Regions from separate parts of the Stenotrophomonas sp. 3(2025) genome, predicted to be linked through region 2. Evidence: predicted binding sites of a transcription regulator. Region 2 holds the regulator's gene; the other holds the start of a gene.
What was found. The regulator HrcA, encoded in region 2, represses chaperone genes, less so after heat shock. The targets are predictions, from matches to a motif close to TTNGCACTCNNNNNNNNNGAGTGCNAA.
Positions count from the first base shown of each region.

Region 1 (5,671 bases), on a different contig from region 2:
AGTTTCCGACCCTGCAGGCGGAACTGCCGGTAGCGGAGCGGCGCAGGGACCTGGCAGCCGGCCTGGGCGTGGTCACCTTCCGCGGGCCGCAGGGGCCCGGCTTCTACAAGGGCGGCCACGATGACGCGGTGGGCAACACCCTGGTGTGCATCGAGCAGGGCCAGCGCTGCGTGGTGATGCTGGGCAACGATGTCCGCTCCGAGGCGGTGTTTCCGGCGCTGGTGGCGTTCGTGCTGGGCGATACCGGAGTGCCGTGGGACTGGGAGTACGGCACGCAGAAGGTGTTCGTGCGCTGACGCCATCCACGCATGGCGTGGATCTACTGGCATGGACCGATGGGCATGGATTCATTGGCATGGACCCGTAGGCATGGATTCATTGGCATGGACCCGTAGGCATGGATTCATTGGCCTGGACCCGTAGGCATGGATTCATTGGCATGGACACATGGGTATGGATACACGGGTATGGACCCATTGGCGGCAACACGCCACCCACAAAAAACCCCGCCTTGCGGCGGGGTTTTTCATTGCAGCAGTGCAGCGGACCTTAGAAGTCCATGCCGCCCATGCCACCCATGCCGCCCATGCCACCGGCGCCACCCATGGCCGGCTCGTCCTTCTTCGGAGCTTCGGCAACCATGGCTTCGGTGGTGATCATCAGGCCTGCGATCGAGGCTGCGTTCTGCAGCGCCGAACGGGTCACCTTGGTCGGGTCCAGGATGCCGAACTGCAGCATGTCACCGAACTCGCCGGTAGCGGCGTTGTAGCCGAAGCTGCCGGTGCCTTCCTTGACCTTGTTGACGATGACCGACGGCTCTTCACCGGCATTGGCAACGATTTCGCGCAGCGGGGCTTCCATCGCGCGCAGGGCGATCTGGATGCCGTGGTTCTGGTCTTCGTTGCCACCCTTCAGGCCAGCCAGTGCGGAGACCGCACGGACCAGGGCAACGCCGCCGCCCGGGACCACGCCTTCTTCAACGGCCGCACGGGTCGCGTGCAGGGCGTCGTCGACGCGATCCTTCTTTTCCTTCATTTCGATTTCGGTCGACGCGCCGACCTTGATCACTGCAACGCCACCGGCCAGCTTGGCCACGCGCTCCTGCAGCTTCTCGCGGTCGTAGTCCGAGGAGGTGTCTTCGATCTGGGTCTTGATCTGCGCAACGCGCGAATCGACCGCAGCCTTGTCACCCACGCCATCGATGATGGTGGTGTTTTCCTTGGAGACCTGCACCTTCTTGGCGCGGCCCAGGTCCTTGATGGTGGCCTTCTCCAGCGACAGGCCGACTTCCTCGGAGATCACGGTGCCGCCGGTCAGCACGGCCATGTCTTCCAGCATCGCCTTGCGACGGTCGCCGAAGCCCGGCGCCTTGACGGCCACGACCTTGACGATGCCGCGGATGGTGTTGACCACCAGGGTCGCCAGCGCTTCGCCTTCGACTTCCTCGGCAACGATCAGCAGCGGCTTGCCAGCCTTGGCGACGCCTTCCAGCACCGGCAGCAGGTCACGGACGTTGGAGATCTTCTTGTCGTGCAGCAGGATGTACGGGTCATCCAGGTCAGCGGTCTGCGACTGCTGGTTGTTGATGAAGTACGGGGACAGGTAGCCGCGGTCGAACTGCATGCCCTTGACCACGTCCAGCTCGTTGTCCAGGCCCGAGCCTTCTTCAACGGTGATCACGCCTTCCTTGCCGACTTCCTTCATCGCGTTGGCGATGATCTGGCCGATCGACTCGTCCGAGTTGGCCGAGATCGTGCCGACCTGGGCAATGGCCTTGTCGTCAGCGGTCGGCTTGGAGATGTTCTTCAGCTCGGCGACGGCGGCCACCACGGCCTTGTCGATACCGCGCTTGAGGTCCATCGGGTTCATGCCGGCAGCAACAGCCTTGGCGCCTTCGCGGATCAGGGCCTGGGCCAGCACGGTGGCGGTGGTGGTGCCGTCGCCGGCGTCGTCGTTGGTACGCGAGGCGACTTCCTTCACCATCTGCGCGCCCATGTTCTCGAACTTGTCAGCCAGTTCGATTTCCTTGGCGACGGACACGCCGTCCTTGGTGATGGTCGGGGCGCCGAAGCTCTTCTCGAGCACGACGTTGCGGCCCTTCGGGCCCAGGGTGGCCTTGACGGCATTGGCGAGAACGTTGACGCCGCGCACCATGCGCGAACGGGCGTCTTCACCGAAACGAATATCCTTGGCAGCCATTGCGTTTACCTCATTGGTAGCGCCGGGCCATGCCCGGCGGCTGGGTGTTGGAATCAGGGGATGAAGCAGGTCGCGCCGACGCTCAGCCGATGACGGCGAGCACGTCGTCTTCGCGCAGGACCTTGTACTCGACGCCTTCGCTCTTGTACGAGCTGCCGGCGTACTGGCCGTAGATGACCTTGTCACCGACCTTCAGCGACGGAGCGCGCACGTTGCCGTTGTCCAGCGGCTTGCCCGGGCCCACGGCCACGACTTCACCCTTGGTGGACTTTTCCTTGGCGGAGTCCGGGATCAGGATGCCACCGGCGGAAACTTCGTCGGCTTCGATCGGCTTGACCACAACGCGGTCGTGCAGCGGCTTGATGCTCATGTGGGACCTCTTAAGTTATTGATTGGTCTGAAAAAGTCCGGCGATGTTAGCACTCGCACCAGGCGACTGCCAGCAACGCGCGTGAAAAAGCCCGACAGGTCGGGAGCACGACAAAGATGGAGACCTCAGGAGCCCTTTCAAGGCCTGCCCCCGAAATTTTTCCCGGCGGACCGGCGGCACACCATCCCTGCGCGGACGCCTTTATAGGGATGCGTCGCGGCAAGCCAAGGGGGAATTGGCCACCATTTGGTGACCGCCGTCGCACTGTCAGATATCTGGCGTTCATTTACGACAAAGTGTCACCGGATCGGCTTTAGGGTGGCCCGGCATTCCCAATCACAAGGAGTAGTCGATGCGATTGCTGTCCCCGCTCGCCGCCGCCTGCCTGCTGGCCCTGGCTGCAGCGCCGGCCCAGGCCGAGGTCTTCATCAACGAACTGCACTACGACGACAGCACCGCTGCCGGTGACGTCGGCGAAGCCATCGAAGTGGTCGCCACCGCCGGCGAGGACCTGTCCGGCTACCGCCTGTACCTCTACAACGGCAGCAACCCGTCGGCCGCCACGGTCTACGCCAACAACGCGGTGCCGGCCGGAACCGCGGCCAGCTGCGGCAGCGCCACCCTGGCGGTGGTCACCTACCCCAGCAACGGCCTGCAGAACGGTGCCAACGACGGCATCGCCCTGGTCGACGCCAGCGGCAAGGTGGTCCAGTTCCTCAGCTACGAGGGCGCGATCACCGCTTCCGGTGGCCCCGCCGCCGGCATGACCAGCCAGAACATTCCGGTTGCCGAAACCAACAGCACCGCAGCGGGCACCTCGCTGCAGCTGACCGGCAGCGGCAGCCAGTACGCGCACTTCACCTGGGCCGAATCGGCCAGGCAGACCTTCGGCAGCTGCAACAACAACCAGACCTTCAGCGGCGGCGGCACCCCGGGCCCGAACACGCCGCCGTCGGTGTCCACCACCACGCCGGCACAGGGCAGCAGCACCTTCCCTGCCGCCGCCGACCTGGAAGTGGTGTTCAGCGAGACGGTCAACCTCGCCAGCGGCGCCTTCGCACTGACCTGCGGCACTTCGGGCAGCGTGCCGCTGACCTGGCCGGCCAGCGGCAAGAGCGTGAAGCTGTCGACCAACACCGCGCTGGTCGCCGGTGAAGCCTGCCGCTTCGACATCCGTGCCGCACGCATCACCGATGCGCAGGGTGCCCGCCCAGCGACCGACAGCCGCATCGCCTTCACCGTGGCCACCACCACCGGCAATCCGGACCCGGGCAATCCCGGCGGACCGGCCGGTTACTACTCGAAGGTCAACACCAGCAGCCCCAGCCAGCTGCGCTGCTCGCTGCACGCCACCATCAAGGGCCACACCGCGTACCCGTACAGTGGCTCGGGCACCAGCACCTGGACCATCCTGGAGATCGCCGACGAAGATCCGAACAACAGCGGCCGGATCCTCGATGCCTACCGCAACCACAGCTTCGCCAAGGTGACCGACCGTGCAGGCAGTGGCAGCGGCCTGAAGTACAACCGCGAGCACACCTGGCCGAACTCGCTGGGCTTTGCCAGCACCACCGGCGACAAGGGCCTGCCGTACGCGCCCTACACCGATACCCACATGCTGTACCTGACCGACGCACAGTGGAATGCCGACCGCGGCAACAAGCCGTTCGGCAAGTGCGATGCCAACTGCGGCGAGCGTGCCACCGAAGCCAACAACGGCCACGGCGGTGGCAGCGGTGGTTACCCGGGCAATTCGAACTGGGTACGCACACCGGATGGCAATGCCGGAACCTTCGAGGTGTGGGGCCATCGCAAGGGCGACATGGCACGGGCGGTGATGTACATGGCCATCCGCTATGAAGGTGGCAAGGATGCGGCCACCGGCCAGTCCGAACCGGACCTGGAACTGACCGACGACCGCAGCAAGATCGTCAAGACCAGCAGCTCGCCGGCCTACATGGGCCTGCTGTCGACCCTGATCGACTGGCACCTGTCCGATCCGCCGGATGCCGCCGAGCAGGCACGTAATGACGTGATCTACTCGTTCCAAGGCAACCGCAACCCGTTCATCGACCACCCCGAGTGGGCCACCCCGGGCCTGTTCACCTCGGCCAGGCCGGCCACCTGCCAGCTGGCCAACTGACCGCGCAACGCTGCGGTCCACTGCCGTCGCCGGGCCCTGCCCCGGCGACGGCCCTATACTCGACGGTCATGTCGACCGTCGATCCCGTCCTGCTGCTGTTGACCACCTGCCCGGACCGGGCCAGTGCCGAGCGCATCGCGCATGCGCTGGTCGCCGAGCACCTGGCTGCCTGCGTGACCCGCCTGGACGGCGCACAGTCGACCTACCGCTGGCAGGGTGAGGTCACCACCGACACCGAGCTGCAGCTGCTGGTGAAGACCACCGCAAGCCGTGTCGATGAAGCCATCGCCCGGATCGTCGAACTGCATCCGTATGAACTCCCGGAGTGCATCGCGGTCGAAACCCGGGCCGGCCTGCCGGCCTATCTGGACTGGATCCGGGCACAGACCCGGGAGGACACTGATTGAAGACTCTGTTTGCGCGTGGCGCCGCCTTGTGCGCTCTGTTGTGGCTTTCATTGCCGGCCTTCGCGCTGGATGAGAAGGATCTGCTGCCGGTGGACCAGGCGTTCGCGCTGACCGCCAGCGCGCCCGAGCGTGGCCAGATCCAACTGCAGTTCAAGATCGCCCCCGGCTATTACCTGTATCGCCACCGCACCACGGTGAAGGCCGATCCGGCGTTCAACGCCGCCGCGCTGCAGATGCCCGCAGGCAAGAAGCACCACGACGATTTCTTCGGTGAGGTGGAGACCTACCGCGAGCGCCTGCAGGCCACCCTGCCCGGCGCGCCCACCGATGCCGCCGGCACCATCAGCCTGGAAGTGCGTTACCAGGGCTGCGCCGATGCCGGTGTGTGCTACCCGCCGCAGAAGCGCGTGGTGCAGGTGACCCTGCCTGGTGCAGGCGGTGCGGCGGCCACGCTGCCGATCGCACGCGCCACCGGCGCCAGTGCGTTCAACAACCCACTGGCGGGCGCCGGCGGTGGCGGTGGCCTGCGGTTGCCGGGCACCAGCAACAGCC
Region 1 covers NZ_JBQOIF010000012.1:68,856-74,526, forward strand. The annotation lists gene ACUXVE_RS11155 (serine hydrolase domain-containing protein) at 1-296, shown strand, start outside; gene groL (chaperonin GroEL) at 550-2,199, opposite strand; gene ACUXVE_RS11165 (co-chaperone GroES) at 2,282-2,569, opposite strand; gene ACUXVE_RS11170 (endonuclease) at 2,922-4,712, shown strand; gene cutA (divalent-cation tolerance protein CutA) at 4,781-5,119, shown strand; gene ACUXVE_RS11180 (protein-disulfide reductase DsbD domain-containing protein) at 5,116-5,671, shown strand, end outside.
Region 1: a site for HrcA is predicted at 2,616-2,642, ahead of ACUXVE_RS11165 (co-chaperone GroES). Genes of this name have one in related genera too.

Region 2 (5,671 bases):
CGGCTGGGCACGCGCCTGCTGCAGCGCTCCACCCGCCAGTTGCAGCTGACCCCGGAGGGTTGTTCGTTCTATGAGCGCGGCCTGCGGGTGCTGGCCGATCTGGAAGAGGCCGAACGCTGTGCCAGCGCCCACGCCGAGCCGCGCGGGCGGCTGCGGGTCAATGCCAACGTGCCGTTCGGCCAGCACTTCCTGCTGCCACTGCTGCCAGACTTCCTGCAGCGCCACCCGCAGGTCGGTGTGGACCTGACCCTGACCGACGAGGTGATCGATCTGCTGGAGCAGCGCACGGACGTGGCGGTGCGGGCCGGCCCGTTGAAGAGTTCCAGTCTGGTCGCGCGCCGGCTGGGAGCAACGCGGATGATGATCGTGGCGGCACCGGCCTATGCGGCACGACACGGACTGCCGGCCAATGCCGACGCGCTGCTGGTGCACAACCGGTTGGATATCGGCCATGCACGGTCGGTGCAGGGCTGGCCGCTGCTGCAGGATGGCCAGCAGCAGCGGGTACTGCCCAGCGGAAATGCGCGCGCCAGCAATGGCGACGCGCTGCGTCAGCTGGTGCTGGGTGGGCTGGGCCTGGCCCGGCTGGCGGCGTTCCAGGTGCAGGCCGACATCGCGGCAGGCCGGTTGCTGCCGGTGCTGGAGGACGCCAACCCGGGCGACCTGGAAGAGGTGCACGCGGTGTTCCTCGGGCAGGGGGGCTACCTGCCGCTGCGGGTGCGCGCGTTCCTTGATTTCCTGGTGGAGAACGTCGACCTGACGCAGCCGCGGGGGTAGGTATTGGTCCACGTGCGTCGGGTTGCCGGCCAGCGGCCGGCACTACCGGGCGTCAGGCCTGCAGTAGATCCACGCCATGCGTGGATGAATGCCCGCGATTCACGCGCGCCAACAGGCGTGCAGGATCCTACACCTGCAGCAGCTTGCGCGCGGCGGCGCGGGCTTCCTTGCTCACTTCCACGCCACCCAGCATGCGCGCCAGCTCTTCCTCGCGGGCCTTTGCGTCGAGCTTCTCCACCGCGCTCTGGGTCATGCCTTCCACCGGTGCCTTGCTGACCCGGTAATGGGCGTGGCCCTTGGAGGCAACCTGCGGCAGATGGGTCACGCACAGCACCTGGCGCTTTTCGCCGAGGGCGCGCAGCTTCTGGCCGACGATATCGGCCACCGCGCCACCGATGCCGGAGTCGACTTCGTCGAACACCATGGTCGGCACTGCATCCAGGTCGAGCGCGGCCACTTCGATGGCCAGCGAAATACGTGACAGCTCGCCACCGGAAGCGACCTTGCGCAGCGCACGCGGTGGCTGGCCGGCATTGGCAGCCACCAGGAACTCGACGCGCTCGGCGCCCTGCGGGTCCGGCTTGCCGTTGTCCTGCGGCTCCAGCTCGATCAGGAACTGGCCGCCGCCCATGCCCAGCTCGGCAATGATGCCGGTGGTGGTGGCCGACAGCTCGGCAGCAGCGGTACGGCGGCTGGTGGTCAGTACTGCGGCCTCGACACGCCAGGCCGCTGCGGCCTTCTCAATTTCGCCGGCCAGACGCTGCAGGCGCTCGTCGGCGCCGCGCAGCTGTTCCACTTCGGCGTGCATGCGCTCACGCTGCGCAGCCAGCTCATCCATGGGCACGCGGTGCTTGCGGGCCAGGTCGTGCAGGCGGCCGAGGCGGCGCTCGTTCTCCTCGAACTGGTCCGGATCGGCGTCCAGGTCGTCATGCACCCGGTCGAGCAGGGCGAGGGCCTCGTGCAGCTGGATGGAAGCGCTGTCGATCAATGCATCGACATCGCCCAGCCGCGGGTCATGTTCGGCCACCCGGGCCAGTTCATGCCGCACCTGCTGCAGCAGGTCCAGCGCCGAGTGGCCTTCGTCGCCGTTGAGCTGGTCTGAAGCTGCCTGGCAGGCGGCCAACAGGGCGCTGGCATGCGCCTGACGGCGATGGCTGGCGCCGAGCGCGGTGATCGACTCCGGCTCCAGATCCTCACGGTCCAGTTCGCGCAGCTGGTGTTCGAGGAAGCCGATGCGGTCACTCACGTCGCCCTGTTGCGAAAGTGCCAGGGATTCATCGACCAGCGCCTGCCAGGCGACGGCAGCGCGGCGCACCTGGCGGCGTTCGCTTTCGTTGCGGGCATAGGCGTCCAGCAGGGCCAGCTGCGACGGGCGCGTCAGCAGGGCCTGCTGCTCATGCTGGCCATGGATTTCCACCAGCAGGCCGGCGAGGTCGGCCAGCTGCGCCAGGGTGACCGGGCGGCCGTTGATCCACGAGCGCGAGCCGCCGTCGGCGCGGATCACGCGGCGCAGCTGGCATTGGTCTTCATCGTCCAGCTCATTGCTGGCCAGCCACTGGCGGGCGGCCTGCAGCTGGTCCAGCGCGAATTCGGCCGACAGTTCGGCCCGGGCCGCGCCATGGCGGACCACGCCGCTGTCGGCGCGCAGTCCGGACAGGAAGCCCAGGGCGTCGACCATCAGCGACTTGCCCGCGCCGGTCTCGCCTGAAACCACGGTCATGCCCGGCCCGAACTCCAGTTCGGTGGCGCGGACGACGGCGAAATCCTTGATTGAAAGATGTCTGAGCATGGGTAAGGGGGTGTCTGCAGCCGCGCAACGCTAGCACGCGCGGCGGGGTCGTCCAATGACTTGCCAAGGGGATGCGCCGCCATTATCTAATGTCTCTGTCTCACAGGTTGATTCCATGCACGGTTCTCCCGACCAACTTGCCCCGCGCGCGCGGCACCTGCTGCGCACGCTGATCGCGCGCTACATCCAGGATGGCGAGCCCGTGGGTTCGCAGACACTGGCGCGCGTGGCCGGTCTGGAGGTCAGTCCGGCCACCATCCGCAACATCCTCGGTGACCTGGAAGACCTGGGACTGCTGGCCTCGCCGCATACGTCGGCGGGCCGGATTCCAACCGCGCATGGCTACCGGGTGTTCGTCGACAGCCTGTTGCAGATGCAGCCGCCGGGCGAAGGGGAGCTGGCCCGGCTGCGTCAGGAGCTGGCCGGAGGCGGCAGTACCCAGGCGCTGCTCGGCAGTGCGTCGGAGCTGCTGTCGGCGATGAGCCACTTCGTTGGCGTGGTCAGCGCGCCGCGCCGCGAGCAGTTCGCCTTCCGCCAGATCGATTTCGTGGCGCTGGATGGGCGCCGGGTGCTGGCGATCCTGGTGTTTGCCGACAATGAAGTGCAGAACCGGGTGATCGAGACCCGCCAGGACTTCGCACCGGGGCAGCTGGAGCAGGTGGCCAACTACCTCAATGCCCACTTTGCCGGGCTGCCCCTGGCCGAGATCCGTACCCGCCTGCTGCTGGAGCTGCGCGACGCCCGTTCCGAGCTGGAACAGGTGCTGGCGCACAGCGTCGAACTGGCCGAGCAGGCCCTGCAGCCGCCGGCCGACGACATGCTGGTGGCCGGCCAGACGCGTCTGATGGGGGTGCAGGACTTGTCCGACCTGGAGCGCCTGCGCGAGCTGTTCGAGCTGTTTTCCAGCAAGCGCGAGATCCTGCAGCTGCTGGAGCGGACCATCCAGGCCCCCGGCGTGCGCATCTTCATCGGCGAGGAAACCGGCGTGGTACCCCTGCAGGGCGTCTCGCTGGTCACCGCGCCGTACACCGCCAACGGCCAGGTACTGGGCGTGCTGGGCGTGATCGGGCCGAAGCGGATGGCCTACGACCGGATGATTCCGCTGGTCCAGGCCACCGCCGATGTGCTCGGCGCGGCCTTTTCGCCGGGCGGGCGAACTCCGGGTGCATCGGACGCTTGAAACGCAGCATCCCGCCCACACTAGGGTGGGTGGAGGCGGAGAGTGACCGCCAGGGACCCAGACATGAATCAAGATCAGCCAGACATCGCCGCCCAGCAGGCCGCCGCCGACGCAGCTGCCGCCGAGGGCGTCAACGAACAGATCGAACAGCTCCGTGCCGAAGTGGAGCAGGTCAAGGCCGAAGCGCTGCGTGAGCGCGCCGACCTCGACAACCAGCGCAAGCGCGTGGCCCGCGACATCGAACAGGCGCGCAAGTTCGCCAACGAGAAGCTGCTGGGCGAACTGCTGCCGGTATTCGACAGCCTCGATGCCGGCCTCAAGGCCGCCGGCGACGATGCCCATCCGCTTCGCGAGGGCCTGGAGCTGACCTACAAGCAGCTGCTGAAGGTCGCTGGTGACAACGGCCTGGTGCTGCTGGACCCGACCGGGCAGCCGTTCAACCCCGAACACCACCAGGCGATCAGCCAGGTCGCTGCCCCCGGCGCCGCACCGGGCAGCGTGGTGACCGTGTTCCAGAAGGGCTACCTGCTCAACGAGCGCCTGCTGCGGCCGGCGCTGGTGGTGGTTGCCGCCGACTGACCGCGGGCGCCGGGCCTGGCCTGGCGCGGGTTTTCCCGCCGCGACCGGGGCATCGGCACGACCGACGCTGAACGTGTTGGGCGAACGGAAACACAGCGTTCGGGGGATGGCTTGAATGTTCCACGAGCCTCCCCCACATCCCATTCATCCACCGGCCGAACGGCCGGACTGACAAAAACAACATCCTTCAGGAGTCTCCCCCATGGGCAAGATCATTGGTATCGACCTCGGCACCACCAACTCGTGCGTGGCGATCATGGACGGCGGCAAGGCCCGCGTCATCGAAAATTCGGAAGGCGATCGCACCACCCCGTCGATCGTCGCCTACACCAAGGACGGCGAAGTCCTGGTCGGTGCCTCGGCCAAGCGCCAGGCCGTGACCAATCCGAAGAACACCTTCTACGCGGTGAAGCGCCTGATCGGCCGCAAGTTCACCGACGCCGAAGTGCAGAAGGACATCGCGCACGTCCCGTACAGCATCCTGGCCCATGACAATGGCGATGCCTGGGTGGCCACCAGCGATGCCAAGAAGATGGCACCGCAGGAAATCTCGGCCAAGGTGCTGGAGAAGATGAAGAAGACCGCCGAGGACTTCCTCGGTGAGAAGGTCACCGAAGCGGTCATCACCGTGCCGGCCTACTTCAACGACAGCCAGCGCCAGGCAACCAAGGACGCTGGCCGCATCGCCGGCCTGGACGTCAAGCGCATCATCAACGAGCCGACCGCGGCCGCGCTGGCCTATGGCCTGGACAAGGGCGACAACAAGGATCGCAAGATCGTTGTCTACGACCTGGGCGGCGGCACCTTCGACGTCTCGGTGATCGAGATCGCCAATGTCGACGGCGAAAAGCAGTTCGAGGTGCTGGCCACCAACGGCGACACCTTCCTGGGTGGCGAAGACTTCGACAACCGCGTCATCGAGTACCTGGTTGAAGAGTTCAACAAGGACCAGGGCATCGACCTGCGCAAGGATCCGCTGGCCCTGCAGCGCCTGAAGGATGCTGCCGAGCGCGCCAAGATCGAACTGTCCAGCGCCCAGCAGACCGAAGTGAACCTGCCGTACGTCACCGCTGACGCGTCGGGTCCGAAGCACCTGAACATCAAGCTGACCCGCGCCAAGCTGGAATCGCTGGTGGAAGAGCTGATCAGGAAGTCGATCGAGCCGTGCCGCGTCGCCCTGAACGATGCCGGCCTGCGTTCGAGCGACATCAGCGAAGTGATCCTGGTCGGTGGCCAGACCCGCATGCCGAAGGTGCAGCAGGCTGTCACCGAGTTCTTCGGCAAGGAACCGCGCAAGGACGTCAACCCGGACGAAGCGGTGGCACTGGGTGCTGCGATCCAGGGCG
Region 2 covers NZ_JBQOIF010000015.1:22,713-28,383, reverse strand. The annotation lists gene ACUXVE_RS12635 (LysR family transcriptional regulator) at 1-777, shown strand, start outside; gene recN (DNA repair protein RecN) at 905-2,566, opposite strand; gene hrcA (heat-inducible transcriptional repressor HrcA) at 2,682-3,746, shown strand; gene grpE (nucleotide exchange factor GrpE) at 3,810-4,325, shown strand; gene dnaK (molecular chaperone DnaK) at 4,528-5,671, shown strand, end outside.